3 regions of the Microbacterium sp. LMX7-1.2 genome follow, and region 2 is predicted to be linked to each of the others. Evidence: predicted binding sites of a transcription regulator. Region 2 holds the regulator's gene; each other region holds the start of a gene.
What was found. Region 2 encodes LexA, which represses DNA repair genes until DNA is damaged. Its sites were predicted from a motif close to TCGAACANNTGTTCGA; they were not measured.
Positions count from the first base shown of each region.

Region 1: MRBLMX7_RS16055 (HNH endonuclease signature motif containing protein) is a predicted target of LexA. The motif match lies at 2,406-2,421, and genes of this name have one in related genera.
Region 3: recA (recombinase RecA) is a predicted target of LexA. The motif match lies at 2,078-2,093, and genes of this name have one in related genera.

Region 1 covers NZ_JBEGIL010000001.1:3,264,993-3,275,231, reverse strand. The annotation lists gene MRBLMX7_RS16070 (ABC-F family ATP-binding cassette domain-containing protein) at 1-814, opposite strand, end outside; gene MRBLMX7_RS16065 (DUF664 domain-containing protein) at 860-1,336, opposite strand; gene MRBLMX7_RS16060 (phosphotransferase family protein) at 1,351-2,262, opposite strand; gene MRBLMX7_RS16055 (HNH endonuclease signature motif containing protein) at 2,451-3,836, shown strand; gene MRBLMX7_RS16050 (sugar-binding protein) at 4,177-5,298, opposite strand; gene mmsB (multiple monosaccharide ABC transporter permease) at 5,357-6,709, opposite strand; gene mmsA (multiple monosaccharide ABC transporter ATP-binding protein) at 6,706-8,226, opposite strand; gene MRBLMX7_RS16035 (LacI family DNA-binding transcriptional regulator) at 8,381-9,421, opposite strand; gene MRBLMX7_RS16030 (4-(cytidine 5'-diphospho)-2-C-methyl-D-erythritol kinase) at 9,501-10,239, opposite strand, start outside.
Region 2 covers NZ_JBEGIL010000001.1:3,368,522-3,378,760, forward strand. The annotation lists gene MRBLMX7_RS16540 (septum formation family protein) at 12-1,250, opposite strand; gene MRBLMX7_RS16545 (DUF2510 domain-containing protein) at 1,274-2,791, opposite strand; gene ftsE (cell division ATP-binding protein FtsE) at 2,930-4,000, shown strand; gene ftsX (permease-like cell division protein FtsX) at 3,997-4,911, shown strand; gene smpB (SsrA-binding protein SmpB) at 4,997-5,473, shown strand; gene MRBLMX7_RS16565 (prolyl oligopeptidase family serine peptidase) at 5,513-7,396, opposite strand; gene lexA (transcriptional repressor LexA) at 7,535-8,221, opposite strand; gene MRBLMX7_RS16575 (LysM peptidoglycan-binding domain-containing protein) at 8,501-8,863, shown strand; gene MRBLMX7_RS16580 (histidinol-phosphate transaminase) at 8,915-10,009, shown strand; gene hisB (imidazoleglycerol-phosphate dehydratase HisB) at 10,006-10,239, shown strand, end outside.
Region 3 covers NZ_JBEGIL010000001.1:464,230-474,468, reverse strand. The annotation lists gene MRBLMX7_RS02380 (FtsK/SpoIIIE family DNA translocase) at 1-276, shown strand, start outside; gene pgsA (CDP-diacylglycerol--glycerol-3-phosphate 3-phosphatidyltransferase) at 276-851, shown strand; gene MRBLMX7_RS02370 (CinA family protein) at 848-1,327, shown strand; gene MRBLMX7_RS02365 (helix-turn-helix domain-containing protein) at 1,469-1,777, shown strand; gene MRBLMX7_RS02360 (DUF3046 domain-containing protein) at 1,799-2,023, shown strand; gene recA (recombinase RecA) at 2,292-3,338, shown strand; gene MRBLMX7_RS02350 (regulatory protein RecX) at 3,737-4,282, shown strand; gene miaB (tRNA (N6-isopentenyl adenosine(37)-C2)-methylthiotransferase MiaB) at 4,322-5,869, shown strand; gene miaA (tRNA (adenosine(37)-N6)-dimethylallyltransferase MiaA) at 5,887-6,801, shown strand; gene MRBLMX7_RS02335 (dihydrofolate reductase family protein) at 6,860-7,387, shown strand; gene MRBLMX7_RS02330 (GNAT family acetyltransferase) at 7,413-7,850, shown strand; gene dapF (diaminopimelate epimerase) at 7,873-8,745, shown strand; gene MRBLMX7_RS02320 (HAD family hydrolase) at 8,745-9,398, shown strand; gene MRBLMX7_RS02315 (class I SAM-dependent methyltransferase) at 9,432-10,085, opposite strand; gene hflX (GTPase HflX) at 10,154-10,239, shown strand, end outside.

The DNA.
Region 1 (10,239 bases), 100 kb from region 2:
CCTTGTCGCGGATCTCGGGCACATCGGCGATAAGCTCGTTCGCCGCGTCGATCCGGAACTTGGGCTTGCTCGTGCGCGCGGGGGCCCCGCGGCGCAACCAGGCCAGTTCCTTGCGGGCGAGGTTCTGCCGCTTCGCCTCGGTCGCCGCCGCCATCCGGTCGCGCTCGACGCGCTGCAGGATGTACGCCGCGTAGCCGCCCTCGAAGGGCTCGACGATGCGGTCGTGCACCTCCCAGGTCTCGGTGCAGATCTCGTCGAGGAACCAGCGGTCGTGGGTCACGACGAGCAGGGCTCCGGAGTTCGCGGGCCAGCGCTTCTTGAGGTGGCCGGCGAGCCAGGTGATGGCCTCGACGTCGAGATGGTTGGTGGGCTCGTCGAGCGCGATGACGTCCCAGTCGCCGGCGAGGAGCGTCGCGAGCGAGACGCGGCGACGCTGACCTCCGCTGAGCGCGCCGATCCGGGCATCCCACGGAAGTTCGGACAGCAGCCCCTCGATGACGTCACGGATGCGCGCGTCGCCAGCCCACTCATGCTCCGGGGTGTCGCCGACGACGGCCTGCGCGATCGTGAGGTCGTCGTCGAGCGTGTCGGCCTGGTCGAGCACGCCGATCGTGGTGCCGCCGCGCACCGTGACGCGGCCCGAGTCGGGTTCCTTGCGTCCGGCCAGCATTCCGAGAAGGCTCGACTTGCCGTCGCCGTTCCGGCCGACGATGCCGATCCGGTCGCCTTCCTCGATGCCGAGGGTCACGGAGTCGAAGACGACTCTCGTCGGGTACTCGAGGTGCAGGGCCTCAGCCCCCAGAAGATGTGCCATATCGTCTTCCAGGGTAGTCGGGCGTGACGGTGCCGACGGCCGCGGTCAGCGGCTGTCGACGAGCGAGCGGAGGATGTCGAGCTGCCCGGTGTTCCAGGCGAGTTCGTCGAGCACGTGCGTGTACAGACTCAGGACGGTGCGCGGATGGCGTCCGGTGACGACGTCGTCGAGACGGAGACCCGAGAGGTTCGAGCGGGCGTGCTCGCGGATCTCCAGGCAGTGGGCCCTGACCGACTCGATCGTGTCGGTCTTCCTGGCCTTCCAGGAGTTCGCGGTGGCGACGGGCAGCCCGAGCTCGGCGCGCGGACGGCCGGTGATCGCCTCGCCGAACCACACCCCTTCGACGTAGGCGGTGTGCCTCACGACGCCGAGGATCGATGGGCGCCCCGGGATGAGGATCTCGCGCGCCTCCCCGTCGGACAGCCCGTCGAGGCTGCCGAGGATCAGGCTGCGGCTCTGCTCGATGCGCGCGTCGAGGTCGTCTCTGGTCGAGACGCCGGAGTCGGCGTGGTGATGGCTCATGCAGGGATCCTCCCTCACCCCTCCGACATCTGCGCGATCCAGGTGACGGAGGCGATCGCCTCCCGCCGCTGGAAGTCGCGCAGAGTCGCCATACCCGGTGGCGCCGGCCACCGGCACTTCTCGAACCAGTTCCCGCCGATCGCCGCGAGCAGGGAGATGTGGTCCTCGGTGGTGGAACCGTGGAACACAGGATGAGCGAGGAGGGGATCGACATCGGCTTCGGCATCCGCCACGCGCAGATCGAGGAGGTAGAGCAGAGCGTCCTCCCACCCCGCACCCCTGGCCGCCCAGGGCCAGTCGAGCAGCCGGGCACGTCCGGACGGGTCGATGAGGATGTTGTCGGTGCGCAGGTCGCCGTGCACGAGACGGTCGCCGGCGACCGCGGCATCGACGCGTTCCGCATGCGTGCGGAGGAAGGCGAGGTGCTCCACGCACCACGGGGTCGTCTCATCCAGGAGACCAGCGGCCTCGAGACGCCTCCAGGACTTCGCATCCTCCGCGAGCTCATCGGCGAGAGAGGGCAGACCGGCCGGTGGTGACACGGCGGCGAGCGCCGCGATCGCATCGAGCACGGTCGCGGTATCGGAGGGAGCGTCTTCTCGCGGATGCCGCCCCTCGACGTCCTCGATCACCAGAACCGTCCAATCGTCCTGCGTGAACGACTCGACGAGATGGGCGGCGGGGAGCTCTCGCGGGATGGTGCGAAGGATGCCGACTTCCCTCTCGTACAGGTCGAAGGTTCCCTGCGACGACGCGTGCACGGCCTTCACGAAGAGACGCCGGCCATCCTCGAACGACATCCGCGACGCCATACCCGCCGAGAATCCGCCGGGCTGAGTGCGAGCCCCGCTCGCCGGCGATCCGGCGACCTTCTCGACGCGCTGCCGGATGCCGTCGGGGAGATCCGCCCATTCGAGTCGTGCCATCGAGCCACTCTAGCCGTGCGGGGGTGGGGCCGACGGCTCGCCCGGCCCCACGGTCATCTCGCGCGCACCGCCCGGCTGTCTCATTCGAGTGATCCGCCACCGCGCTGCAGTGTCGCTTCATTCCAGTATTCCAGGGAGAGCATTCGAATCTTCGTTCGAATGTCGGTGGTTGGTGATGGACTCAGGTCATGACAGCACTGATCGATGCGACGGACTCGCAGATGGCGGCGCTCGCCGGTCTGGTCGAGTCGCTGCAGGTGGCCGAGCAGACGCTCGCCGCGATGCAGGCGGCGCGCGACGGACTGCTGGCCATCGCCGGGCGTCTGGCCATCGACATCGCCCGGCAGGGCGACCATCCCGACCGGGGCGACCATGCGATCCGTTCGGTGGCGGCCGAGATCGGAGCCGTGCAGCGCGTGAGCGACCGCACGATCGAACGACGCATGGCCGACGCGACCCTGCTCGTCGAGCAGTTCCCCTCGGTGTGGGCCGCACAGGGGGCCGGACTCATCAGCGCCGCGCACTCCCGGGTGATCGTCGACGCCGGATCGCATCTCGTCGATGACGCAGATCGCGAGGCGTATGCGGAGACCATGGTGCCGCTCGCCGCGGAGGAGTCAGCCAACAGGCTGCGGCCCCGCGCTCGGCGTGAGGCTGAGCGGTTGCTCGCGCGCTCGATCGACGAGCGACACCGCGAGGCGCGTGCAACGCGCCGCGTGTGGATGACGGACGCCGATGACGGCATGGCAGATCTCCACGTCCACGCTCCTGCTGTGCTCGTGCACGGCATGTTCGACCGCCTCTCGCAAGCTGCTCACGCCGTGCGAGACGAAAACCGCCGCCTTGCACGGGAGAGCGCGAGCGAAGACGGTGGCTCGGGCAAGGATGCGTCATCGCCCGACGGGCGCACGGTCGATGAGCGCACAGTCGATGAGATCCGCGCTGACCTGCTGACCGATCTCGTGCTCACCGGCGCGCCCAGTGGTCATGACACCGCCGACGGGATGTTGGGTGCGATCCGCGCGCGGGTCGAGATCACTGTGCCGGTGCTGACCCTGATGGACGATCAGGCATCGACCTCGCTCGCGTTCGACGACGTACCGGCGCTTCCTCCCGCAGAACTCGATGGTGTCGAGCCGATCGACGTCGACACCGCTCGCAGCCTCGCGGGCTCCACGACGGGATGGGATCGTGTGCTCACTCACCCGATCACCGGGCGCATGCTCGCCGTCGACCGCTACCGGCCGAGCGAGCATCTGCGGCGACACCTCCGGGCGCGAGATCGCCGGTGCCGATTCCCGGCGTGCGGGATCGCTGCGAGGAAATGCGATCTCGACCACAACCACGACGCCGCCACGGGCGGAGAGACCCGCGATACGAACCTCGCGCAGTTCTGCCGACGACACCATGTCCTCAAGCACCACTCACCCTGGCACGTCCGCCAACGACACGGCGGCATCCTCGAGTGGACCAGCCCGACGGGGCGCATCTACAGCGACAAGCCGCCGACGCAGCACACCGTGACGTTCGCACCGGAGCCGGCAGCGCCTGTGCCTGCGCGCGCGCCGTTCTGACCTGCGCTCCTTCTGACCCACGCCCACGAACTCACGATGACCGGTGAGATCGTCATCGAGCGGTTCGACGTCCTCGGCACCCGATCCGACGGATCCGTCATGGCGACCGCATGCCTGGACGTGTCGACCGTCGCCTTCCTGGATTCGACCGGAACCACCATGCCTCTCGGCTACGTGCCCGAAGCACAGCATTTCGAACTCCGGTTCGACGAGGAACACGGGGCGCTGCACGCCAAGAAGCCGCTGCAGGCGAAGTCACTGCTGCGCGCGAAAGAACCGCTGCACGCGAAGGAGCCGCCCGGGTCGAGTGACCCGGACGGCTCCGTTCAGCGGTTCGCGCTTACTGGTACGACTTCACGATCTCGAGCAGGCTCGGGACGTTCGCGTACGCCTCGGCGGCGTTCTCCTTGGTGACGATCACCGGGTCGAGCAGGTACGACGGGACGACCTTGGAGCCGTTGTCGTAGGACTCGGTGTCGTTCACCTCGACCTCGTCGCCCTTCTGCAGCTCGCCGACCATCTTGATGGCCTGCGCGACGAGCAGCGTGGTGTCCTTGTTGATCGTGGAGTACTGGATGCCCTCCATGATCGACTTCACGGACTCGACCTCGGAGTCCTGACCCGTGACGACCGGGACGGGACGACCGGCCTGCTGCACCGAGGTGATGATGGCGCGGGCGAGGGTGTCGTTCGGCGAGAGGACTCCGTCGAGCACGGTGTCACCGCTGTACGAGCCGGTCAGCAGCGTGTCCATGCGGTTCTGGGCGTTCTCGGCGAGCCAGCCCTCGGTCGCGGTCTGGGCGATCTCGGTCTGACCCGAGACGACCTTCAGCGTGCCGTCGTCGATCTTCGGCTGCAGGACCTCCATGGCGCCGTCGAAGAAGACCGCGGAGTTCGCGTCGTCCGGGGAGCCCGAGAACAGCTCGATGTTGTACGGAGCCTCGTGGCCCGCACGCTCGGCGAGACCGTCGAGCAGGGCCTGGCCCTGCAGGTTGCCGACCTTGAAGTTGTCGAACGCGACGTAGTAGTCGAGCGCGTCGGTGTTCTCGATCAGGCGGTCGTACGCGATCACGTAGGCGCCGGCATCCTTGGCCGCCTGCACCTGCGTGGCCAGCTGCTTGCCGTCCTTCGCGCCGATGATGATGACCTTGGCGCCGTTGGTGACCATGGCCTGGATCTGGTTCTGCTGCTCGGCGACCGTGTTGGTGGCCGGTGCGTACTGCACGTCCGCCTTGAAGCCGGCTTCCTTGAGCCCGTCCTCGAACAGCTTGCCGGCGAGGACCCAGTTCTCCGAGGTCTTGTCCGGAAGGGCGACACCGATCGTGGCGTCGGCTGCGAAGCCCTTCGAGGCCTCGTCGCCCGAACCCGATCCGGTGTCGCCGCCACGCTCGGCCGAGCAGCCAGTGAGCGCGAAGGCAGCCGTCGCGACGAGCGCTGTCGCGGTGACGATGATCTTCTTCATGTGATCTCTTTCTCTGATGTGTGACGGATCCGGCGCGTGCTGTGCGCTGTGGAACCGCTTACTTTCCGCTCGTCTTGTCGACGGGTGGGGCCTGATAGGTCTTGTTGGGCTCGAACGTCTCGGTCGCGGCCTCCTGCTGGCGGAAGCGACGCGTCATGAAGCCGATGATCGACGGGCGGCCCTGCTGCTTGTTCCAGACGTCGATGCCGACCGCGATCAGGAGCACGAGACCCTTGATCATCGAGACGACGTCGGCACCCTGACCGAGCAGTGCGAGGCCGTTGTTGAGGAAGGCCATGACGAGACCACCGATGATCGAGCCGATCACGGTGCCGATGCCGCCCGCGACGGCCGCGCCGCCGATGAACACCGAGGCGATCGCGTCGAGCTCCCAGCCGGTGCCGTCGTTCGGGCCGGAGGCCTGCGAGCGGGCGACGAAGATCATGCCTGCGAGCGCTGCCATGACCGACATGTTCATCATGACGAAGAAGTCGACCCAGCGGTCCTTGACGCCCGACAGACGCGCCGCCTGACGGTTGCCGCCGACCGCGTAGATGTGACGACCGAACACGGTGTTGCGGGTGACGAACGAGTAGATGATGACGAGCGCCAGGAGGATGAGTCCCGGAACCGGGAAACTCGTGCCGGGACGACCGGTCGCGAACATCCATCCCGCGGCGAGAACGACGACCGAGAGGAGCACGACCTTCACGGTGCTGACCCAGACCGGCGCGCTCTCGGAGCCCATCTTGTGCTGGACGCGGCGCGTGCGGATCTCCCAGAAGATCAGCCAGACGACGGCGAGCAGCGCGAGGATCATGGTCGGCACGTTGAACGGCAGCGGCAGGCCCACCTCGGGGAGGTAGCCGGTGCCGATGTACTGGAAGCCCTTCGGCACCGGGATGGTCTGCGCGTCGCCGATCCACTGCTGAGCGCCGCGGAAGAACAGCATGCCGGCCAGGGTGACGATGAACGCCGGTACCCCGACATAGGCGACCCAGAATCCCTGCCAGGCGCCGACCAGAGCTCCCACGCCGAGGCCGAGCACGATCGCGAGCGGCCAGGGGAGGTTCCACTCGGCCATCGACTTCGCGACGATGATGCCGGTGAAGGCGGCGACCGAGCCGACCGACAGGTCGATGTGGCCCATGATGATGACCATCACCATGCCGATCGCCAGGATAAGGATGAACGAGTACTGGTTGATGACGTTGATGACGTTGCCCGGGGTCAGCGTCGCGCCGTTCGGACCGTTGCGCAGCAGCGTGAAGATCTCGAACAGCACGATGATGACGATGAGGCTGCCGAGGATGCCGAACTGGCGCAGTGTCGAGGTGCCGTTGCTCCCGAACATCTTGCGGATGTCGCCGAAGTGGAAGCCGCGCTTCGTTGTCGTGAGGTCGGTGGTCATGCGGATGCTTTCTGGGTCGCGGAGGTCATGCTGCGCATGAGGGCCTCGGGTGTGGCCTGATCGGCGGGGATGCAGTCGGTGACCCGACCTTCGAAGACGGTGTAGATGCGGTCGGAGATGCCGAGCAGCTCTGGCAGCTCGCTCGAGATCACGATGACGCCCTTGCCCTGAGACGCGAGCTCGTTGATGATCGCGTAGATCTCGTACTTGGCGCCGACGTCGATGCCGCGGGTGGGCTCGTCGAGGATCAGCAGGTCGGGGTCTGTGAACATCCACTTCGCCAGGACGACCTTCTGCTGGTTGCCGCCCGACAGCTTGCCGACGCCCTCCTCCACCGACGGGGTCTTGATGCGCAGCGCCTTGCGGTAGCGCTCGGCGACCGAGAACTCCTCGCGCTCGTCGACGACGCCGCGGTGGGTGATCTTGCCCAGCTTGGCGGACACGATCGACCGTTTGATCGTGTCGAGCAGGTTGAGCCCGAGCACCTTGCGGTCCTCGCTCACGTAGGCGAGACCCTGCTTGATCGCGGTGGCGACGTCGGGGATCACGACCTCCTGGCCGTCCTTGATGATCGTGCCGGACTGGAAGTTCCCGTAGGAGCGGCCGAACAGGCTCATCATGAACTCGGTGCGACCGGCGCCCATGAGGCCGGCGATGCCCACGACCTCGCCCCGGCGGACATCGATGCTGGACCCCTTGACGACCATGCGCTCGGCGACGGAGGGATGCTGCACCCACCAGTCCTTGACCTCGAAGAAGACCTCGCCGATCTCGGGCGTACGGTCCGGGTACCGGCTCTCGAGCGAGCGGCCGACCATGCCGCGGATGATCCGGTCCTCGTTGATCTCGCCGCGCGAGATGTCGAGGGTCTCGACCGTGCGTCCGTCGCGGATGATCGTGATCTCGTCGGCGATCTGCTCGATCTCGTTGAGCTTGTGGCTGATCATGATCGACGCGATGCCCTTGGCCTTGAGGCCCAGGATCAGGTCGAGCAGGTGCTGCGAGTCGTTCTCGTTGAGCGCGGCGGTCGGCTCGTCGAGGATCAGCAGCTTGACGTCCTTGTTGAGCGCCTTCGCGATCTCGATGAGCTGCTGCTTGCCGACGCCGAGCGTCTTGATCGCGACGTCCGGGTCCTCCTTGAGCCCGACGCGGGCGAGGAGCTCGATCGCGCGCTGCTTCTGCGCCTGCCAGTCGATGCGGCCGAAGCTACGGATCTCGTTGCCGAGGAAGATGTTCTCGGTGACGGAGAGCTCCGGGATCAGCGCGAGCTCCTGGTGGATGATCGCGATCCCGGCCTGCTCGCTCGCGGCGATGTCCTTGTATCGCTGCTCCTCGCCGTACAGCAGGATGTCGCCATCGTAGGAGCCGTACGGGTAGACGCCGGAGAGGACCTTCATGAGGGTCGATTTCCCGGCGCCGTTCTCGCCGCAGATGGCGTGGATCTCCCCCGCACGGACGGTGATCGAGACGTCAGACAGTGCCTTGACGCCCGGGAACTCCTTGGTGATGCTGCGCATCTCCAGGATGGGGCCTGACACGACCGGCAACGTTGCTGTGGTGCTCACGGTTCTTCCTCGCTACGTGCGGTCACGTGCGATGTGACCGTTCACATTGGTATATGTAACTCCGGTGGATGGAACGATGTCAAGTCCGACCCGCGAATTCGTGTCGTTACCGTGACACGTGCGCGACGCGGGCGACGTGGGGACCCGCGGACTCCCGATCGCGGAGCGATGCCTGCACGGGACCGAAGACCGGAGACTGCTCCCCACGGATCTGCGCGAGCAGGATCCGCACGGCTCGGCGGCCCAGCTCCGTGAAGTCCTGATGAACGGTCGTCAGCGTGGGAGCGACGTGCGCCGCGACGGGGATGTCGTCGAACCCGACGACGCTGACGTCGTCGGGCACGCGGATCCCCGCATCCCGGAACCCGTGCAGGAGCCCGATCGCCATGAGGTCGTTCGCGGCGAACACGGCGGTGAAGTCGCGTCGGCGCGACAGCTCCTGCCCCGCGAAATAGCCGAAGTCCGCGGTCCAGTCGCCGCGGATCGGCGGGAACGTGGGGAGGTCGGCCTCACGCAGGGCGTCGAGGTATCCGCGCATGCGCGACTCGGCCTCGATCCAGTCCTGGGGTCCCGCGAGATGCAGGATGTCGGTGTGCCCGAGTCTGATCAGATGCTCGGTCGCCGCCCTCGCACCCGCGACCTGATCGGCCGAGAGGCTCACCCCATCGGACCCGGAGGCGGTCTGCAGCGTGACGAACGGGAAGTCGACGGCCATCCCCCGCAGAACGTGGAACACGCGCACCTGCGGGGCGAGCACGACGATCCCGTCGACCTGCTCCCGCTCCAGCTGCCGCACGGCGCTGCCGATCGCCTCGGGCGACGTCGCCGGCAGGTTCAGGGTCGAGACGGAGTACCCCTCCTCGCGCGCCGCCTCCTCGATCGAGGCGATCGACGACGTCGGGCCGAACTCCCCGATCGTCGCGGACAGCACCCCGAGCATGTTCGACCGGCTCGTGACGAGCGCCCGCGCGGCGAGGTTGGGGCGGTAGTCCAGCACCGCGATCGCGTCGAGCACCTTGGCCTTGGTCTCGGGTCGGATGCTCGGGTGGTCGTTGAGCACGCGGGAGACCGTCTGGTGCGAGACCCCGGCGAGGCGGGCGACGTCGCGGATGCTCGGAGAGCGGGCACGGTCGGAGGCGGTGGACATCACGCCTCCTCGCATGTGCACGGTCACATCGTCACACCATTATGGCTCTCCGACGCGCTCGGCGCACCTCGGAGACGGCTCAGGAGAGGATGCGCGCCCCCGGCACCGGGCCGTGCACGTGGAGGGACTCGATCCCCTGGCCCCGGAGCGTGTCCTGCACTACACGGGCGGCACCCGGGTCCGCGCACAGCAGCGCGACGGTCGGTCCGGAGCCGGAAACGATCCCCTGCAGGGCGCCCGCGTGGATGCCGCGCAGGATCGTCGTCTCCAGCTCGGGACGCTCGTGCAGGGCGGCTTCCTGGAGGTCGTTGTAGATGCTCTCGGAGAGAAGCACGGGGTCGCCGGAGCGCAGCGCCTGGAGCACAGGGATGGGGACGTCGAGCGAAAGCGGCGGGTCGTCGGCGAGGGCGCCCTCGTCGTCGCGCAGCTCGTCGAGGCGCGTGTAGACGAGCGGGGTCGACAGTCCGCGGTCACTCGGCACCAGCACCCAGTCGAAGCGCCCGCGGGCAAGCGCCGGGTTGAGCTGATCGCCGCGCCCCGTGCCCACCGCGGTGCCGCCGTGCAGCGCGAACGGCACGTCCGCCCCGAGACGCGCGGCCAGTTCGTGCAGACGCGCGTTCGAGAACCCGGTCCCCCACAGCGCGTCGCACGCCACGAGCGCGGCCGCGGCGTCGGCCGATCCCCCGCCCATACCGCCGGCGACCGGCACGCTCTTGCGCAGCTCGAGCGCGACACCGCCCCCGTAGTCGGCGGCGGCGGCGAGCAGCTTGGCAGCCCTCATCGCGAGGTTGCGATCGTCCAGCGGCACACTGTCGGGA
Region 2 (10,239 bases):
GCAGGCGGTCGTCAGCGAGCCGCGCCCTGCAGGGTGCCCGTGACGTCCTCGTAGCTGTACACGATGCACACGACCTCGCGGTCACCCATCCGCCACGTGCGCTGCGTCGGCACCGACCAGTAGAAGTCGAGGACCGAATCGGCGTATGCATGGCCGACGAAGGTCTCGAACTCGGCGATGCAGCGCTCGTCGGCGATCCGGCTGATTTCCTCGTCGCCCGGGAAGTCGCCGTCGTCGATGTCGAACGTGAGGTACACCTCGTCGGTGTGCGGTTCGTCGCAGGAGACGACGGGCACGTAGTAGACGTCCTCTTCCCAGTCGACGTAGGGGATGCACTGGCCGACCTCGAGGTCGGCCCAGCCGACCTGCTCCGCGTCGTCGGGCACCGTGGGGCCGTCGCTCGGTGCTGTCGTCGGAGGAGCGATCGGTGTTCCGCCGGTCTCGGGCGAGGTGCCTGTGGAACCGAACGAGATGAGCACGACCGCGACGGCGAGGAACGACCCCAGCACACTCGCGCCCATGCCGGCGATACCCGGCCACTTGGGCGCGCGGAAGAACAGCGACACGATGCCGAGCACGAAGGCGAGACCGAGCATCGCCCAACCCACGACCGCGATCGCGGGCACGCACGACAGCACGGCCCCGAGGACGGCGAGCCCGAGGGCGATCACCCCGAGGATCGGGAACCGGCGCGGCGGAGCCGCTGCGGCGGGTGCACCCCAGGCGGGCTGTGCGGCGCCGGGGTAGGTGTTCGGCGCGCCCCAGCCAGGCTGGGAGACGGAGCCGGGGTACCCGGGGGCGGCGCTGACCGGCACGGTGGGCTGCTCCGCCGAGGCCGCGCCCGGCAGCGCCCACGGCGGAATGAAGGCGGCGTTCGTCGCGGCATCCTGCGGCGGAGCAGGAGCGCCGACGGTGGGAGAGCCGACGGGGTGCGTGCTGTCGACGGGCGTACTGTCGGTCGCCGGGCCGCTGGTCGGTGTGCTGTCGACCGCCGCGTCGTCGAGCGGCACGGTCGCCGCGGCATCTGCGGGCGCTCCCGCAGCCGATGCCTCGGTGGAATCGTCGTTCTCCGCGCTCGCGGGGTGCTGTGCGGCGACCGCGGCTGCATCAGCCTCGGCGGCGGGCGTCGCGGGCGCGGCAGGCGTCGTCGGTGTCGCGGGCGCGGCGAGCGTGTGCTGCGTCCACGCGGAGCCGTCCCACCAGCGTCGCCGTCCGGAGCCGTCGTCGTACCATCCGGCAGGGATCGTCATGCCGTCGTCCTCGTCCTTCGCGCTCAACCGGCGGTCGCGGTGACCGAGATGCGGGCGACTTCCTGCAGCAGCTCGTCCGTCACGATGACGGTGTACGAGCCGCTCTGGGCGACGTCGAAGGTCACCTTGCCGTTGACCGACTGCCCGGCAGCGAGCTCCTCGCTGCCGATCTGGCCGTCGGCGAAGAAGTCGTACGTTCCCTCGACGCCCTCGGCGGTCTCGATGCCGAAGTAGATCGGGTTGACGTAGCTGGTGCCGGAGACCCCGTCCCACGTGATGTCGAGGATCACGAAGCCGCCGTTGGTCGCGGGGATGCTCGAGCCGTCGGACGTCGCCCATGTGGCGGAGTTCACGGTGACCTCACCCGATCCGGAGAGCTGGGTCACGGTGATGGCTTCGCCCATCGTGCCCTCGACGACCTCGGGCGTCCCGAAGCCGCCGTCGGAGTCGCCGTCGGTGCCGGTGTCGCTGTCGCTGGACGGAGGCGAGGTCGGGAAGTCACGGGTGACCTCGGACGCGACCGTCGCCACGAAGAACACGATGGCCACGACGACACCGATGATCGTGCCGACGACCGACAGGATGAGCCCCGTGATGCCGGGCCACTTCCGGCCCTTCAGGAAGAGCGAGATGAGCGAGGCGATGAAGCCCACCCCGAGCAGCACGAAGCCGATGATGTTGAGGAACGGGATGAAGGCCAGGATCGTGCCCAGTACGGCGAGGCCGAGACCGACGAGTCCGAGCACTGAGGGGCGCGCGGGGGCCGCGGGAGCCCCACCGTAACCGCCGGGATAGCCGCCGATCGGGTATCCCGGGCCACCGGGCGCAGAGCCGGCACCGGAGTAGGCCTGAGCCGCCCCGGGATAGGTAGGCGGCTGTGGAGCGGGCACAGCGCCGGGGTACGCGACGCCGGCTCCGGGGTAGGTCGGGGCCGGATTGCCGTACGGAGGCACGGCGGGATCGAGTGGCGTGGAGGGCCCGCTGGTGCCAGGGGCCGTGAACGGCGTGGTCGGCTGGGCGTCCCAGGACGGGGCCTCGGGGGTCGCCGGTGCGGACCAGGACGGCGCCGCCTCGGGGGCCGTGACCGGTTCGCTCGCGTCCGTCGGGACTGCGGTGTCGAGTGCGGGACTCTCGGGCTCGGCGCCGTCGACCGGGGCCGCGGGGTCAGCGGCAGCGGGGGCACTCGCAACGGGCTCGGCGTCGACGGGCTCAGCGGCGGTGCCGACCGCGTCCGTGGTCGGGGTATCCACACCCGAACCGGCATCCACAGGCCCGGGATCCGTCACCCCGGCATCCGTCGCCCCGGCATCCGCCGATCCCGCATCTGCGGGGGCGGTCTCCGTGGACGGAGCCTCGGACCACGACGTCTCGACGGCGGCGACCGATCCGAGCGTCGCCTCCGTCTCCACGGCGGCGGGCGTGGTGTCGGCGGCGGTCACGTCCGCCGGGGCGACCGGGGCGAAGTGCTCGGTCCACTGGGTGCCGTCCCACCAGCGCTGCCTGCCGGATCCGTCGTCGTACCAGCCTGCGGGCGTCGTCATGATGGTCCCCTCGGAAGTCTTCGTCCGCGCTGACCGCGGATCGACACCTCCATGTATAGCAGTGCCCTCCGACGCAGAGGAGGCCTGCGGGGTGTCGCTCGCGGGCAGATCATCCGACGCGCTTAGGCTCGAAGCGCCATGATTCGGTTCGAGAACGTCACGAAACGCTACCGCGGGACCACCAGACCCGCCCTGTCCGGCGTCGACTTCGAAGTCCAGCGCGGAGAGTTCGTCTTTCTCGTCGGCGCCTCGGGGTCGGGTAAATCGTCGTGTCTGCGACTCATTCTGCGTGAGGACGTCCCCACGACGGGTCGCATCGCCGTGCTCGGCCGCGACCTGCGGTCGCTGGCGAACCGCAAGGTCCCCTACTTCCGGCGGCACATCGGCTCGGTGTTCCAGGACTTCCGCCTGCTGCCCTCGAAGACCGTGTATCAGAACGTCGCGTTCACCCTGCAGGTGACCGGATCGTCACGCGGGTTCATCCAGCAGGCGGTGCCGGAGGCGCTCGCGCTCGTCGGCCTCGACGGCAAGCAGAAGCGGATGCCGCACGAGCTGTCCGGTGGCGAGCAGCAGCGTGTGGCGATCGCCCGCGCGCTCGTCAACCGTCCTCAGGTCCTGCTCGCCGACGAGCCGACCGGAAACCTCGACCCCGCGACCTCCGTCGACATCATGCAGCTGCTCGCACGGATCAACGCCGGCGGCACGACCGTGCTCATGGCCACGCATGAGGCGGCGTTCGTCGACCAGATGCAGCGCCGCGTGATCGAGCTCCGCGACGGCGAGATGGTGCGCGACGAGGTCCACGGCGGCTACGGCGACACGTCCAACATCCCGCGCCTCGTACCCGAGGAGGTCCGTGGCGCTGCCGCCGCCGCCGCGCTCACCGCGGTGCAGGAGGTGCAGCGCCAGACCGCCGACCTCTCGGTCGTGCGCGCAGCGCTCGCGGAGGAGCTGAGTGCGCAGCGCAGGGCGGCATCGACCGCCCCTGACGCCGTGCCCACGGCATCCGAGATCCCCGAGGCCCAAGCGGTGCCCATCGAACCGCAGACCGACCTGCAGCCGGAGACGACTCCCGAGGCGAAGCCGGCGGCGGTCGGACCGCGCACGCATCCGATCGTCCTGCCGCAGGTCGACGTGGCTGAGGTGGGGGTCGCAGACCGACTGGGCCTGTCCGACGACGGCGCCGAGGAGGTGGGCCCGACCTCATGAGAATCGGACTCATCCTGGCGGAAGCCCTCGGCGGCCTCCGTCGCAACATCTCGATGGTCATCTCCGTCGTGCTCGTGACCTTCGTGTCGCTCACATTCGTCGGGGCCGCGATCCTCATGCAGTCGCAGATCGGCACCATGCGCGGGTACTGGACCGAGCGGGCCCAGGTGGCGGTGTACATGTGCTCGACGATCTCCGAGTCGCCGACCTGCGTCGACGGCGGCGCCACCGAGGATCAGGTGAACGCCGTGCGCGACCAGCTCGACGGAGAGGCCCTCTCACCGCTCATCAGCGAGGTGACCTTCGACACCAAGGAGGACACCTACGCCAAGCTCGTCGCGCAGCTCGGCGAGGAGCAGGCGAGCGTGATCACCCCGGACCAGGCGTTCGAGGTCTTCTTCGTCACGATGAAGGACCCGGGGCAGTCGCAGGTGATCTCCGAGGCGTTCAACGGCGTCGCCGGGGTCGAGCAGGTTCAGGACCAGCTGCAGTACCTGGAACCCCTGTTCTCGGCGCTCACGGTCGCGACGTACATCGCAGTGGGCATCGCCGTGCTGATGCTCATCGCCGCGATCCTGCTGATCGGCACGACGATCCGATTGTCGGCGTATGCGCGTCGCAAGGAGATCGGCATCATGCGACTGGTCGGGGCGTCGAACCGCTTCATCCAGACCCCGTTCGTGCTGGAGGGCGTGTTCGCGGCGTTCCTCGGGTCGGTCCTCGCGAGCGCCGCGGTCGTCGCCGGGGTGCACTTCGGCGTCAACGGCTATCTCCGCGGACGTGTGCCGTTCATCACGACCTGGATCACGATGCAGGATGCCGCGCTCGTCGTTCCCGTCCTGATCGGCATCGGCGTGGTGCTGGCCGCGCTCTCGGCCGGGTTCGCTATCCGCCGGTGGCTTCGCACCTGACCCGCTCCGCGGTATAGACTGACAGGCTGCCGTGCGCCCGCCACCGGGCACCGCACGATGCCACGGCACGGATCAGGAGAGAATCATGCCCAGGGAACGCGGGGAGAAGGTCATCGCGACCAATCGTCGCGCACGTCACGATTACAACATCGAGAAGTCGTACGAGGCGGGGATGGTGCTCACCGGCACCGAGGTGAAGTCATTGCGTCAGGGACGCGCCAACCTCAGCGACGGCTACGCGTTCGTCAAAGGCAATGAGGTGTTCCTGGATGCCGTGCACATCCCCGAGTACTCGCAGGGGCACTGGACGAACCACTCGGCCAAGCGCATCCGCAAGCTGCTGCTGCACCGCGAGGAGATCGCCAAGCTCGCTCACGCCGTCTCGGCAGGCGGGTACACCCTGATCCCGCTCAAGCTGTACTTCTCGGACGGCCGGGCGAAGGTCGAGATCGCCTTGGCGAAGGGCAAGCGCGAGTATGACAAGCGCCAGACCCTGCGCGAGCGTCAGGACACCCGCGAGGCCGAGCGCGCCATGCGCCTGCGCAACCGCGTCGGCGACTGACCGTCGCCCGCTGATCCGACGCCGGTGACGGCACAGCCCTCAGGGCGCGGGTGTGAAACCGAACACGCGGCCGAGGAACGCCAGCTCGCGCTCGAGCGCGTCGACGATCGTCTCCGCCGCCCGGAAGCCGTGCCCTTCCGTCGGGTACGCCACGTACTCGTGCTCCACGCCCCGCGACCGCAGCGCGTCGCGGATCGCCTCGGACTGGGCGGGAGGCACCACGCGATCCTCTCCGCCCTGCATCAGGAGCACCGGCACGTCGATGCGGTCGGCGTGCGTGAGCGGCGACCGGTCGACGTACAGCTGCTCGGCCTCGGGGAGCGGACCCACCAGGCCCTCGATGTAGTGCGCCTCGAAGTCGTGCGAGTGCTCGACCAGCATCCGGAGATCCGCGACGCCGTAGCGGCTGATCCCGGCGGCGAACGTGCCGCCCCGCACGAGCGCAGACAGCACCGTCCACCCACCCGCCGAACCGCCGCGGATCGCGATGCGCGCCGGGTCGGCCAGCCCGGCATCCGCCAGGCCGCGCGCGGCCGCGATCACGTCGTCGACGTCGACCACGCCCCACTGGCCGTCGAGCCTCTCGCGGTACGCACGGCCGTAGCCCGTCGATCCGCCGTAGTTGACGTCGAGCACGCCGATGCCGCGGCTGGTGTAGAACGCGACGGCGGCGGAGGACGCCCCGGTGACATGCGCCGTAGGACCGCCGTGCACGAAGACGACGTACGGCGGGAGCTCGCCGTACGGCGCGGTGTGCTCGGGGTTCCGCGGGGCGTAGGCGAACGCGTGCACGGGGCCGTGCGGGCCGTCGACGAGCAGGACGGATGCCGTGGGCATCCACGCAGGATCCGCTGGCGTCCCTCCGGCGACGCGTTCGACCGCGCCCGAGTCGACGTCGACCGCCCACACACCGGGTGCCGACGTCGAGCTGCTGCCGGACAGCAGCACGCGGGAGCCCGAGACGTCGTCGACGCTGACGTGACCGTCGGCCGCGAGGGTCAGCGGGCGTGCGCTGCCGTCCGGTGAGACGACCACCACGTCGTCGCGACCGTTCGTGCGCACCGCCAAGATGCGGCCGTCGTCGAGAGGCTGGAACCACCTGTTGCCGAGAACCCAGAGCCCGTAGCCGGTGTCGGCGTCGATCCCGGCGGCCGACACGGGGCGGGCATGTGCGTCGCCTCCGTCGCCGTCGCCTCCGTCGCCGTCGCTGAGGCGGAGCCGCTGCAGCGCCCAGCGCCCGGAGGGATCGTCGGCGTACACGAGCTCGTCGTCGCCGGTCCACTCCGGCTGCAGGGCGGCTCGGGTCGCAGGTGCGATCCTCCGGTCGCAGTCCGCGATCACGAGTGCGGCCGACTGCCACGGCATCCGGGGAGCATGCCACTCGACCCACGCGAGGCGGGAGCCGTCGGGCGAGAGCGCGGGATGCGCGTAGAAGCCCTCGCCCTCCACGATCACGGTGAGTGCGCGCTCGTCGTCCGCGGCCGAGCCGTCCAGTGGGATCTCCACGATGCCGCGGCGGTGCGGATCGCTCGTCAGGTTCTCACGGACCGCGAACAGGCGCCCGTGCTGCAGACGCAGTCCGCCGTGAGCCGGCCCGGGCGGGGTGAGCGGCACGGGATCGCCGCCGCGCGGCATCCGGCGCACACGCTGGTCGGCCGCGTCGACGAAGTACAGGGTGCCGTCGTGGTCGGCCGTCCAGGCGCCACCGCCGTACTCGTGCACACGGGACCGCGCGTTCCACGGAGCGGGCAGGACCACCGCGCCCGTCGAGCTGCGCACCGCGACGCGGCCGCCCTCTGCCGGCACGGACTCTCCCCACCACACCTCGTCGCCGACGAAGCGGGCACCGTCGATGCGCGGCGCGGCTGCGGCGATCGACGCGGGGGAGAAGGGGGAGGACCAGGAGCCGTAAGGTGCGGTCATGCCTTCGAGCCTAAGCGCGGGGCGCCGTGCGGTGCCTTCCGGCGCGCGTCGAGGGAGCGGGACGGCGCGCGGTCGTGCGGTGCGGCGCGGGCGGCGAACAGCGCAGAATCAGACGGCGCGCAGTCAGGCGGCGCAGTGTCAGACGGCGCGGAGGACGGCTACGACCTTGCCGAGGATCACGGCCTCGTCGCCGAGGATCGGCTCGAACGCGGAGTTGCGCGGCAGCAGCCACGTGTGACCGTCGCGGCGTCGCAGCACCTTGACCGTGGCTTCTCCGTCGAGCATCGCGGCGACGATCTCGCCGTTCTCGGCGGTGCCCTGGGATCGCACGACCACCCAGTCGCCGTCGCAGATCGCAGCGTCGATCATCGATTCGCCCGAGACCTTCAGCATGAACAGGTCGCCCTTGCCGACGAGCTGACGCGGCAGCGGGAAGATCTCCTCGACCTGCTGGTCGGCGGTGATCGGGACACCCGCGGCGATGCGGCCGACCAGGGGGACGAGCGCGGCGTCGCCGACGGGGGCCGCGACGTCGGCGGGGTTCTCGGCGCCGGTGCCGGGGAGGTCGATCAGCACTTCCATGGCCCGTGTCTTGCCGGGATCGCGGCGCAGGTAGCCGCTGAGCTCGAGTTGGCCGAGCTGGTGGGTCACGCTCGACAGCGACTTGAGGCCGACGGCGTCGCCGATCTCGCGCATGCTCGGCGGGTAGCCGTAGCGGCTGATGGAGGTCTGGATGACCTCGAGGATGGCCATCTGCTTGGGGCTGAGGCTCTTCCGACGACGAGTGCGCGGCGCCTCGGCTTCAGGGGCGGAGTTCTCGCTCATGGTTCTCCTCAGGGGTGCGGATCCGGCGTCTCGATTCGAATGTCGGAGGTCCGTGGTGGGGTGTTCGTATCGAAACCGTATCCGAGAAACGCGCCGATAGGGAATATCTGTTCGAGCGTGTCGGTTATCTCGGGGGCCGGATTTCGAAGAAGTCTTGACAGATGTTCGAATTCGAAGATAACTTCGGAACGTAGCTTCGCATCCTCGGCTCCCGGCCGAGTCGCGGATGCGAACGCTACGCCACCTTCACCGCCCCGCGGTCACCCAGAGGAGCATGAGATGAGCACCATCACCTTCAGCAGCGCAGCAGTCCTTCCGGCACGTCCGGCGACTCGCATCCGGCTGACGGCGCGCGGTCGTCGGGTCGTGCTCGCTCTCGCGGCTGTGCCGCTCGCGGCGGGCATCGCCTTCGGTGCGCTGAGCGGCGGGAGCGCGATCGCATCGAACGAGGACGTCGCGACGGCATCCTTCGAGACCGTGACCGTGATGCCCGGCGACACCCTCTGGTCGATCGCCGAGAGCGTCGCACCGGGTTCGGACCCGCGTGAGGTCATCGGCGACATCACCCGGCTCAACGCGCTGCAGGGCGGCGCGCTGCAGATCGGTCAGGAGATCGCGATCCCCGCGGCCTACTCGGAGTGAGTGCTTCACTCGGCGTCACCGAGTGACGCGCCGTGCCCCGCTCGGCCTACCATGGGAAGGGTGACTGCTTCGCTCGCCGACCTTCCGCTCCGTGACGATCTCCGAGGTCTCACCCCGTACGGTGCGCCTCAGGCCCCGCTTCCCATCGCGCTGAACGTCAACGAGAACACGCATCCCGTGCCCGATGCGGTCGCCAGCGACATCCTCGACGACATCGCTGTGGCGCTTCGCGACGTCAACCGGTATCCCGATCGCGAGTTCACGACCCTCCGCGAAGGTTTCGCGGAGTACCTCGGCCACGGACTCGACGCCTCGCAGATCTGGGCCGGCAACGGTTCGAACGAGGTCCTGCAGCACATCCTGCAGGCGTTCGGTGGGCCCGGTCGCACCGCGTTCAGCTTCGCGCCCACCTACTCGATGTACCCGTTGATCGCGAAGGGGACCGGCGCGAGCTGGGTCGCGGGCACCCGTCAGCCGGACTACACGATCACCCCCGAGGAGGCCGCCGCGCAGATCGCCGAGGTCGATCCCGACGTCATCCTGCTCTGCGCGCCCAACAACCCGACGGGCACCCCGCTGGGGCTCGACGTCGTCGAGGCGGTCTACGAGGCCTCGCGGGGCATCGTCGTCGTCGACGAGGCGTACCAGGAGTTCGCACCGCACGACGCGCCCTCCGCTCTCACGCTGCTCGACGGCCGTCCGCGCCTGGCGGTCTCGCGCACCATGAGCAAGGCCTTCGCGTTCGCCGGCGCGCGTGTCGGCTACCTCGCCGCCGACCCCGCGTTCATCGACGCCCTGCGACTCGTCCGGTTGCCCTATCACCTCAGCGCGCTCACACAGGCGGCGGCGATCGCGGCACTGCGCAACTCCGACGTGATGCTCGGCATGGTCGCGGAGATCGTCGAGCAGCGTGATCGGATCTCGGCGACGCTCGAGGCGCTCGGCTACACGCCGCACGAGTCGTGGTCGAACTTCGTGCTGTTCGGCGGCGTCGCCGATCCGAAGCGCGTCTGGCAGGAGCTGTACGACCGGGGAGTGCTGATCCGCGACGTGGGGCTTCCCGGGCACCTCCGTGTGACAGCCGGCACCGAAGCCGAGACCACCGCGTTCCTGGACGCCCTCGCATCGATAGGATCGGCATCATGAGCAGCACCGCCCAGGCCCCGCGCACCGCCAACCGCGTGCGCAGCACCTCCGAGTCGACCGTCGAGCTCGAGCTGAACCTCGACGGCACGGGCGCGAGTCGCATCGACACCTCGGTGCCGTTCTTCGACCACATGCTCACGGCGTTCGCGAAGCACTCGCTGACCGACCTCACGGTGCGCGCCTCCGGTGACACCCACATCGACGCCCACCACACCGTCGAGGACATCTCG
Region 3 (10,239 bases), 2.9 Mb from region 2:
CTCATGGATCTCCTCGAGTCCCGCGAGGTCGTCGGCCCGTCCGAGGGGTCGAAGGCGCGAGACGTGCTCGCGACGCCCGAGCAGCTCCCGCAGGTCATGGCGAAGCTCCGAGGCGAGGATGCTCCCTCCGTGCCCGCTGCCGCACCTGCTGCTCCCGCGGCGGCCGCGCCGGCCGCATCTCCGCGCGACCCGGTCGAGGCGCAGTACGACGGTCTGCCTGTGGTCGAGGCCGAGGACGGCGACGAGGACGCCTGGGGCCTCACGGGGCGCGACTGATGGCGATCCCTCGGCAGCTCCCCAATGCGATCACGGTCGCGCGGATCCCGCTTGCGGTGATCTTCTTCGTCGTCCTGCTGCTCGGCGGGACGTACGGCATCCCGGATATCGCACTCCGCTGGGTCGCGGGGGTTCTCTTCGTCATCGCGATCTCGACCGACTGGGTCGACGGCTACCTCGCACGGCGCTACGACATCGTCAGCGACTTCGGGAAGCTCTGGGACCCGATCGCCGACAAGCTGCTGACGGGTGCCGGATTCATCGGGCTCGCGATCCTGGGCGAGCTGAACTGGTGGTTTGTCATCGTCATCCTGATCCGCGAGTGGGGGATCACGGTGCATCGCCTGATGGTCGCGAGCGAGCACGTCGTCGCGGCGGCGTGGATGGGCAAGATCAAGACCGCGGTGCAGGGCGTCGCGTTGTCGTGGGCGCTGCTGCCGTTGCACGTGGTGATCGGTCTCGGGCCGTGGACGTTCATCACCGCGATCCTGATGGTCGCCGTGCTTGTGCTGACGGTCGCGAGCGGGATCGACTACATCGTCGCCCAGGTCCGGGGTTCCCGGCGGACCTCATGACCCCCGCCGCGGAGGCCGTCGCGGCGCTCGTCGACCGCGGATGGACGCTCGGAGTGGCCGAGTCGCTCACCGGGGGCGCCGTCGCCGCCGAGGTCGTCTCCGTTCCCGGGGCCTCAGCCGCGCTGTGGGGCGGAGTGATCGCCTATGCGACTCCCGTCAAGCACAGCGTCCTTGGCGTGGACGCAGACCTCCTCGCGCAGCGCGGTCCCGTCCATCCCGAAGTCGCCCTGCAGATGGCGAGGGGCGTGCGGCGCGCGGTCGCGGTCGGACGGCCGAGCGATGTCGGCATCGCGACCACCGGCATCGCCGGTCCGGACTCACCGGACGGACAGCTGGTCGGCACCGTGCACGTGGCGGTCGTGACACCGAACGGTTCGTTGAGCGAGTCGTTCCGGTTCTCCGGCGACCGCGCGGAGATCCGAGCGCGGTCGGTCGACGCCGTGCTCGACGCGCTCTGCCGACTCGTTCGGGAATAGCACCGTGGGCGAGTCCGTTGACATGAATGTGCTCACATCGAAAGCACAGCGTGCGAAGGTAGATTCTGTGACAGTCCTTAGGGCTAGACTGGCGATTCCATCGGGGGAGACCTTGAGTGGGCGATCTGGGAGGAGGTTCCGATGATTCTTGTACGACAGGAAATCGGCGATGTGCTGAGGGACTTCCGCCTGCAGAAGGGGCGTACGCTCCGGCAGGTTGCGAGCAAGGCGTCCGTGGCCCTCGGCTACCTCAGCGAGGTGGAGCGCGGTCAGAAGGAGGCTTCGAGTGAGATCCTCGCCTCTGTGGCGGATGCTCTCGACGTCCCCATCTCGACCATCATGCGCGAGGTCGGAGATCGCATCTCGGTGCTCGAGGGCATCCAGGTCTTCCCGGATGTCGTGCCGGACGATCTGGTGGCGTCCGTTGAGCCCGAGCTCACGCTCCGCTGATCGACGACTCTGAGACCGTCCGTGCGACGCAGTGAGTTCCTTCGTGCCGTGGACGCGGAGTTCGGTGGGCGGGCGTCGTCTCTCGTGAGCGACCTGGTGCTGACGCAACTCTCCGGCCGCACGGCCGAGCAGGCACTGGATGCGGGCGTACCGCCACGCGACATCTGGCAGGCGCTGTGCGCCGAGACCGAGGTGCCGGTCGAGCGTCGGCACGGCGCGGGACGTCTCGAACCCCGTCGGCACTGAGTTCCCCGAATCTCACGGATCTTCGTCTCTGCGACACGGCGGTTCGGCGTGTCGTCGAAGGTGTGTTCGAAAACACGCGTAGTCTTCTGCACAAGTGGTTCCGAGATCTCGTTATCCCCGTTCTCCGGCACCGACGACGCAATGTCGGAGGTGACTCGTACGGTGTGAAACAGGCCGAAGAGCCATACGCCTTGTCGGAGAGTTCCGCCCATCCCGGGTGGGCCGCGACAGCCTACAGGCGGCATCACGCGAGCAGAAGGAGCACGACATGCCATCACCCGCCGACCGCGAGAAGTCCCTCGAGACAGCACTCGCCCAGATCGACCGCCAGTTCGGAAAGGGCTCGGTCATGCGGCTGGGAAGCGACGAGCGCGCTCCTGTCGCGGTGATCCCGACCGGTTCGATCGCCCTCGACGTCGCGTTGGGCGTCGGAGGTCTGCCGCGTGGCCGCATCGTCGAGATCTACGGACCCGAGTCCTCCGGTAAGACGACCCTCACGCTGCATGCGATCGCCAATGCGCAGCGCTCCGGCGGCATCGCGGCCTTCATCGACGCCGAGCACGCCCTCGATCCGGACTACGCCGCCAAGCTCGGCGTCGACATCGACGCGCTGCTCGTCTCCCAGCCGGACACCGGTGAGCAGGCGCTCGAGATCGCCGATATGCTCGTGCGCTCCGGAGCGATCGACCTGATCGTGATCGACTCGGTCGCAGCCCTGGTGCCGCGTGCCGAGATCGAAGGCGAGATGGGAGACTCGCACGTCGGTCTCCAGGCGCGACTGATGTCGCAGGCTCTCCGCAAGCTGACCGGTGGTCTCAACCAGACCAACACCACGATGATCTTCATCAACCAGCTGCGCGAGAAGATCGGAGTGTTCTTCGGCTCTCCGGAGACCACCGCCGGCGGTAAGGCGTTGAAGTTCTACGCCTCGGTCCGCATGGACATCCGTCGCATCGAGACGCTCAAGGACGGTACCGACGCTGTCGGAAACCGCACCAGGGTCAAGGTCGTCAAGAACAAGATGGCTCCACCCTTCAAGCAGGCGGAGTTCGACATCCTCTACGGCGTCGGAATCTCCCGCGAGGGCAGTCTGATCGACTTCGGCGTCGACCACGGCATCGTCAAGAAGTCGGGATCCTGGTACACCTACGACGGTGATCAGCTCGGGCAGGGCAAGGAGAACGCCCGGAACTTCCTGATCAAGAACCCCGACATCGCGCTGACGATCGAGACGCAGATCAAGCAGAAGCTCGGTATCGGCGGCGCCGCTCCCGCAGCACCGGCGGACGAGCTCGCCGAGCGTCGTCCGGCCTGACCATGACGACACGAGACGACGGGGGCGCATCCGACCGGATCGCCCCCGTCATCCCGCTCTTCGGGAACGCCCGTGGCGCGTCCCGCCCTTCCCGCGGGACATTGGATCCGTCGTCGGACCTTGCCGAGACCGGGGAACGGTCACGCCGATCTTCGGCACCAGGACGTTCGGACGACGAGGGCGACGCGATGCCGCAGCGCACGGACGACGGCGGGCTGTGGCGGTCGACATGGGACGACAGCCCGCGTCGATCGACGCATCCGATCCGGTCTGCAGGACAGGGCGCGGCTTTCGGATCCTCTGCCGGCGACGAGCGGACCGGGCCGAGCGATCGACATCCCGCTCGGGGCAACCACCGCAGTGCCGAACTGCGTGCTCTGAACGACAGCATCGATCGGATGGGTGACAGCGCGACGACCGCACCGGACGTCCGCGCGGCCGCAGAGGAGCTGCTGGTTCGCAAGCTTCGCTCGAGGTCGTTGTCGGCATCGGAGGCACGGCTCATTCTGCGCGGCGTCGATCAGGATGGCGCCAGGCTCGATGCAGGCACCGTGGACGACATCATCGACGAGTTCACGCGACGTGGCTATCTCGACGATGCGCAGCTCGCAGGGCAGCTCGTCGCCGCGGGCATCGAACGCAAGGGACAGGGTCGCGTGGCGCTCTCCCGGGCGCTCGCACAACGAGGGATCCCTCGCGAGGTCATCGATGCCGCGCTGGACGAGTTGCCGGATGACGATGCCGAGCGTGCTCTCGAGTACGCGCGCTCCAAAGCGCGGTCGCTCAGCCGACTGGACGCCGACACCGCACTGCGCAGACTCGTCGGCCAGCTCGCACGGCGAGGCTACAACGGCGCTATCGCGATGTCCGCGGCCAAGACAGCGCTCGCGGAGGCGACTTTCGGGCGACCGTCTTCCGGCGTGCGATTCGTGGACTCCGACTGAATCCGCTCGCACGGAGTGCGCTCGTACAATAGGAGCATCATGACTACTCCGCGCAGTGAACCGACGATCATCGCGTCGTCGTCGGCAGCCATCGACCTCGACGGGCATCGGCGATCCTACGAGGTCCGCACGTTCGGATGCCAGATGAACGTCCACGACTCGGAGAGACTGTCCGGGTCGCTGGAGAGCGCCGGCTACGTCCGCGCCGAGCTCGGCGACGAGGCCGACGTCGTGATCATCAACACGTGCGCCGTGCGCGACAACGCCGCGGGGAAGCTCTACGGCACCCTCGGCCAACTCGCCGCAGTGAAGCGGCGCAAGGACGGCATGCAGATCGCCGTCGGCGGATGCCTCGCTCAGATGGACAAGCAGGCCGTTCTCGACAAGGCGCCATGGGTCGACGTGGTCTTCGGCACGCACAACATGGGGTCGCTCCCGGGTCTGCTCGAGCGGGCGCGACACAACGGCGAGGCCGAGCTGGAGATCCTCGAGTCCCTCGAGGTGTTCCCCTCGACGCTCCCGACCAAGCGGGACTCCGCGCACAGCGGCTGGGTCTCGATCTCCGTCGGGTGCAACAACACGTGCACCTTCTGCATCGTTCCCAGCCTGCGCGGCAAGGAGAAGGACCGCCGCCCCGGCGACATCCTGAACGAGATCCGACTGCTCGTCGAGGACGGCGCGATCGAGGTCACCCTGCTAGGGCAGAACGTCAACTCCTACGGTGTCGAGTTCGGTGACCGTCAGGCATTCGGCAAGCTGCTCCGCGCGGCGGGCGAGATCGACGGACTCGAGCGCATCCGGTTCACCAGCCCGCACCCCGCCGCATTCACAGACGACGTGATCGACGCCATGGCCGAGACGCCGAACGTGATGCCGCAGCTGCACATGCCGCTTCAATCCGGCAGCGACCGCATCCTCAAGGCGATGCGCCGTTCGTATCGGAGCGACCGCTTCCTCGGCATCCTCGACCGCGTCCGCGAGCGGATCCCGCACGCCGCCATCACCACCGACATCATCGTCGGGTTCCCGGGTGAGACCGAGGCCGATTTCGAGGACACGATGCGAGTCGTCGAGCAGGCACGATTCTCGAGCGCTTTCACGTTCCAGTACTCGATCCGCGAGGGCACGCCTGCGGCGACGATGGACGAGCAGGTGCCGAAGGCCGTCGTCCAGGAGCGGTACAACCGACTGATCGCCCTGCAGGAGCGGATCTCCCTCGAGGAGAACCAGAAGCAGGTCGGTCGGGAGGCCGAGGTCCTCGTCTCCACCGGCGAGGGCAAGAAGGACACCGAGACCCACCGACTCACCGGCCGCGGCGAGGACAACCGTCTCGTCCACTTCGAGGTGACCCCCGGTTCGCCGACCCCGCGTCCCGGCGACGTCGTCACCGTGACGATCAGCCACGCCGCGCCCTTCCACCTGCTTGCCGACGATCCCTCCGGTGCGCCGCTGCGCATCCGGCGTACGCGCGGGGGAGACGCGTGGGACCGCGCGCAGGCAGAATCGTGCGCTGTGCCGGCGCCGAGCGTCGAGGGCGGCCCCCGTGCGGTCTCGCTGGGGCTGCCCACGCTGCGCGTCGGCGTGTGACCGTCACGACTCCTGGCATGCGGCAGCCCCGGCTCTGGGCCATCGCGGGGGCGACCGGTACGGGCAAGAGCGATCTCGCCCTCGATCTCGCGGAGGCACTCCGTCTCCGCGGGAATCCCGCGGAGATCGTGAACGCCGACGCCATGCAGCTCTATCGCGGCATGGACATCGGCACGGCCAAGCTCCCGGAGAGCGAGCGGCGCGGCATCCCGCATCATATGTTCGACGTGCGCGAGGTCGATCAGGACGCCGCGGTCGCCTGGTATCAGCCACGGGCGCGCGAGGCCATCCAGGCCATCCAGGCGAGCGGCGGCGACGCCATCCTCGTCGGCGGTTCGGGGCTCTATGTCTCGAGCGTCATCTACGACTTCGCATTCCCGCCGCGAGACCCGGCGATCCGCGAACGGCTCGAGCACGAACTCGCCGAGCACGGAGTCGAGGAGCTCGTCGCACGTCTCCGGACCCTCGACCCCGACACCGCCGAGCGGATCGATCCGCGCAACGAGAGGCGCGTCATCCGCGCCCTCGAGATCGTCGAACAGGGAAGCGCGACGCACGGGGCGGCGCTCCCCACAGAGCCCGTCCTCTGGCAGCCGCAGGGCACCCGCGTGATCGGTCTGCACGTGGACCGCGCGGACCTCGTCGCACGACTCGACGCGCGGGTCGAACGCATGTGGCGAGACGGGATGGTCGAGGAGGTCGCGCGGCTCCGCGAGCGCGGTCTCGAAGACGGCGTCACCGCCGCGCGCGCGATCGGGTACGCTCAGGCGCTCGCGCAGCTGGACGGACGGATGACGCAGGACGAGGCCATCGCGCAGACGCAGGCCCTGACGCGACGCTACGCCCGCCGCCAGGTGTCGTGGTTCAAGCGCTACCCCGAGCTCCAGTGGGTCGACGCCCCCGTCGAAGCGACGACGCTGCTCGACGTCTGAGTGAATCCCGGCGCGAGAAGCCGGCGCGGATGTCCGTGCTCCGTGGCAGTGTGTCGACATGGCCACTCACTTCTTCACCGCATCCAGCCTCGACGGATTCATCGCGACCGAAGAGCATTCGCTCGACTGGTTGCTGTCGCGGGACATCGACCAGGAGGGACCGATGTCGTACCTGCAGTTCGAGAAGCGGATCGGCGCGCTGGCGATGGGCGCGTCGACGTACGAGTGGGTCATGCGCCACGAGGACGGTCGCTGGGGATATACGCAGCCCACCTGGGTGTTCACTCATCGCGCTCTCGACGTTCCGGAGGGCGCGGATGTGCGGCTCACCCGATCGGACATCGCCGCCGTGCACGCAGAGATGACAGCCGCGGCCGGTGAGCAGGATGTCTGGATCGTGGGAGGCGGCGACCTGGCAGGACAGTTCGCCGACGCCGGACTCCTCGACGAGGTCTGGGTGCAGTACGCGCCCGTGACTCTCGGAGCGGGCGCGCCGCTCCTGCCCCGGGCGCTGGAGCTCGAACTGCTCGAGGTCGCGCGCAACAGGGACTTTTTGTGCGGTCGGTACGGGGTGGTCCGCGGCTGAGGCCCGGCGATCCTAGACTCGAGTGATGACCTGGAGTGTGCGCGCCTTCCGTCCTGAGGACACGGAGAGCGTCATCGCTCTCTGGGAGGAGGCCGGGCTCACCCGTCCGTGGAACGACCCGCGGCTGGACATCCAGCGCAAGCTGTCGGTGCAGCCGGAGCTGTTCCTCGTCGCGGTCGACGACGGCTCGGCGGACTCCGCGCTGGTCGGAACCGTGATAGCGGGCTACGACGGTCACCGCGGATGGTTGTACTACCTCGCCTCGTCGATCTCGCACCGCCGTCGCGGAGTGGGACGCGCTCTCGTCGCCGAAGCCGAACGCCTGTTGCTCGGCATGGGGTGTCCGAAGATCCAGCTGATGGTACGAGAGGGCAACGAGCAGGCGCTGGGCTTCTACGACGAACTCGGCTATGTGCGTTTCTCCGTCGCGAACACGGGCAAGCGCCTCATCGTCGACGCATAGCCGGGATCCCTAGACTGGGACCATGGTCGCATTCACCAAGGGGCACGGCACCGGCAACGATTTCGTCATCATCGCCGACCCCGACGGCACCCTCGACCTCACAGCCGATCAGGTCGCAGCACTCTGCGATCGACACTTCGGCATCGGCGCCGACGGCATCCTCCGTGTCGTCCGATCCACGGCGATCGCCGACGGAGCTGCCGCTCTCGCGGAGGAACCCGAAGCCGAGTGGTTCATGGACTACCGCAACGCCGACGGGTCCATCGCGGAGATGTGCGGCAACGGCGTCCGAGTGTTCGTGCACTATCTGCTCCGGTCCGGCCTCGCGACACTCGAACCCGGTTCCACGCTCCCGGTCGGCACCCGCGCCGGTGTCCGCGACATCACACGCAGCGAGAACGGCTACCAGGTCGATCTCGGGCTGTGGAAGCTCTCCGGCGACGACCCGCTCGTCACCGCGGACGGATTGCCCGTCGCCCGTCCCGGACTCGGCATCGACGTCGGCAATCCGCACGTCGTGGTCGCGCTCGCGGAAGAGGCGGAGCTCGCGACTCTGGAGCTGCACCGTGCTCCCGAGCTCGACCCCGTGCTGCCCCACGGCGCCAACGTCGAGTTCGTCGTGCCCGGCGAGCCTCTCGTGAGGGACGGCATCGGTCACGTGCGCATGCGTGTCTCGGAGCGCGGGGTCGGCGAGACGCTCAGCTGTGGAACCGGGGTCGCCGCGACGGCCCTCGCCGTCCGGTACTGGGCGGGGGAGAAGGCTCCCGATCACTGGCGGGTCGAGGTTCCGGGAGGCACGCTCGGCGTGCGGATGTTCCCCGCTGAGGACGGCGAGCACGTAGGACTCTCCGGACCCGCGCAGCTGGTGTACAGCGGCGAGGTCGACCTGCTCTGATGGCTGCGTCGAGCGCCATCGGGCTCGTGATCTTCGACTGCGACGGTGTGCTGGTCGACAGCGAGCGGATCTCCGTCGACATCGACCGACGGGTGCTCGGTGAGCTCGGGTGGACGCTCACGAACGAGGAGATCGTGCACCGCTTCGTCGGCCGCTCCGACGCTCACTTCCGTGCGGAGGTCGAGCAGCACCTCGGCCGCCCTCTCGACGACGATTGGGACGCGCCCTACGCGCAGTGGTACCGGGAGGCTTTCGACCGTGATCTCGTGGAGGTGCCCGGGGTGGTCGAGGCGCTCGACGCGGTGAGGGTCCCCAGCTGCGTGGCGTCGAGCGGCTCTCACGCCAAGATCCGACGGAGTCTCACCCTTACCGGTCTGCTGACGCGGTTCGATGGGCGCATCTTCAGCGCCGAGGACGTACGGGAGGGCAAGCCGGCCCCCGATCTGTTCCTCCATGCTGCCGCTCAGCTCGACGTGCAGCCCGAGCGATGCATCGTCGTCGAAGACAGCCGGTTCGGCGTGCAGGCTGCTCGCGCGGCCGGTATGCGCGTGCTCGGCTATGCGGGCGGCCTCACCCCGGGGGAATGGCTCGAGGCGGAAGGAGCCACCGTGTTCACCGACATGGGCGCGCTTCCCGGACTGCTCGTGACCTGAGTTCGAGCATCATCCCGCGAGGACGAGAACGGTTCAGGAGGCGAGACCCGTGAGCGCGATCGGCTCGGTGGGCGGGGTTCCGTGCTTGCGTACCTTGAGCACTCGATAGCCCTTCGCCGTCGCAGTGCGGAACACGCTGAACCCGGGCGTGAACGTCGCGCCGATCCAGCGCTGCAGCGAATCGGCGCCGAGGTTCCTCTGCACGACGAGCCAGGCGTCGCTGCGCTCGTCGAGCCGCGGGATCCACTTCTCCAGCATCCCGTGCAGTTCGTTCTTCCCGACCCGGATCGGCGGGTTGGAGCGGATGGAGCGGAATACCACGTCGCCGGGAACATCCTCGGGGCGTACGGCGTTGACATTGGTGAGTCCGAGTGCCGTCGCGTTGCGGCGGACGAGGTCCAGAGCCCGCTCGTTCACGTCGACGGCCCAGACCGTCGCATGTGGCGACTGCAGCGCCATGGTGAGCGAGATCGGTCCCCAGCCGCTTCCGAGGTCGAGAAGATGACCGCCCGGCGGCACGGGAGGCATGTTGGCGAAGAGCACCGCAGTTCCGGCGTCCAGCCGATCCGGGCTGAAGACGCCACCGGCGGTGGTGACATCCAGCTCTCGGCCTGCGAGCGATACACGGATCGTTCGCAGATTCTCAGGACTCGCCGGGGCCGCAGTGAAGTAATGGTCGGACCCCATACCGTGAGCGTAGCGGACAGCGCGGGCTAAGGTTAAGGCTCGCAACGAAACCCAGAGAACAGGGACGGATGACGGATACCACGACACACTCGACCGGCGACGACGCGCTCGATCGCGTGCTCGCGAACGCGGAGAAGCGCACCGAGGCGCGCGT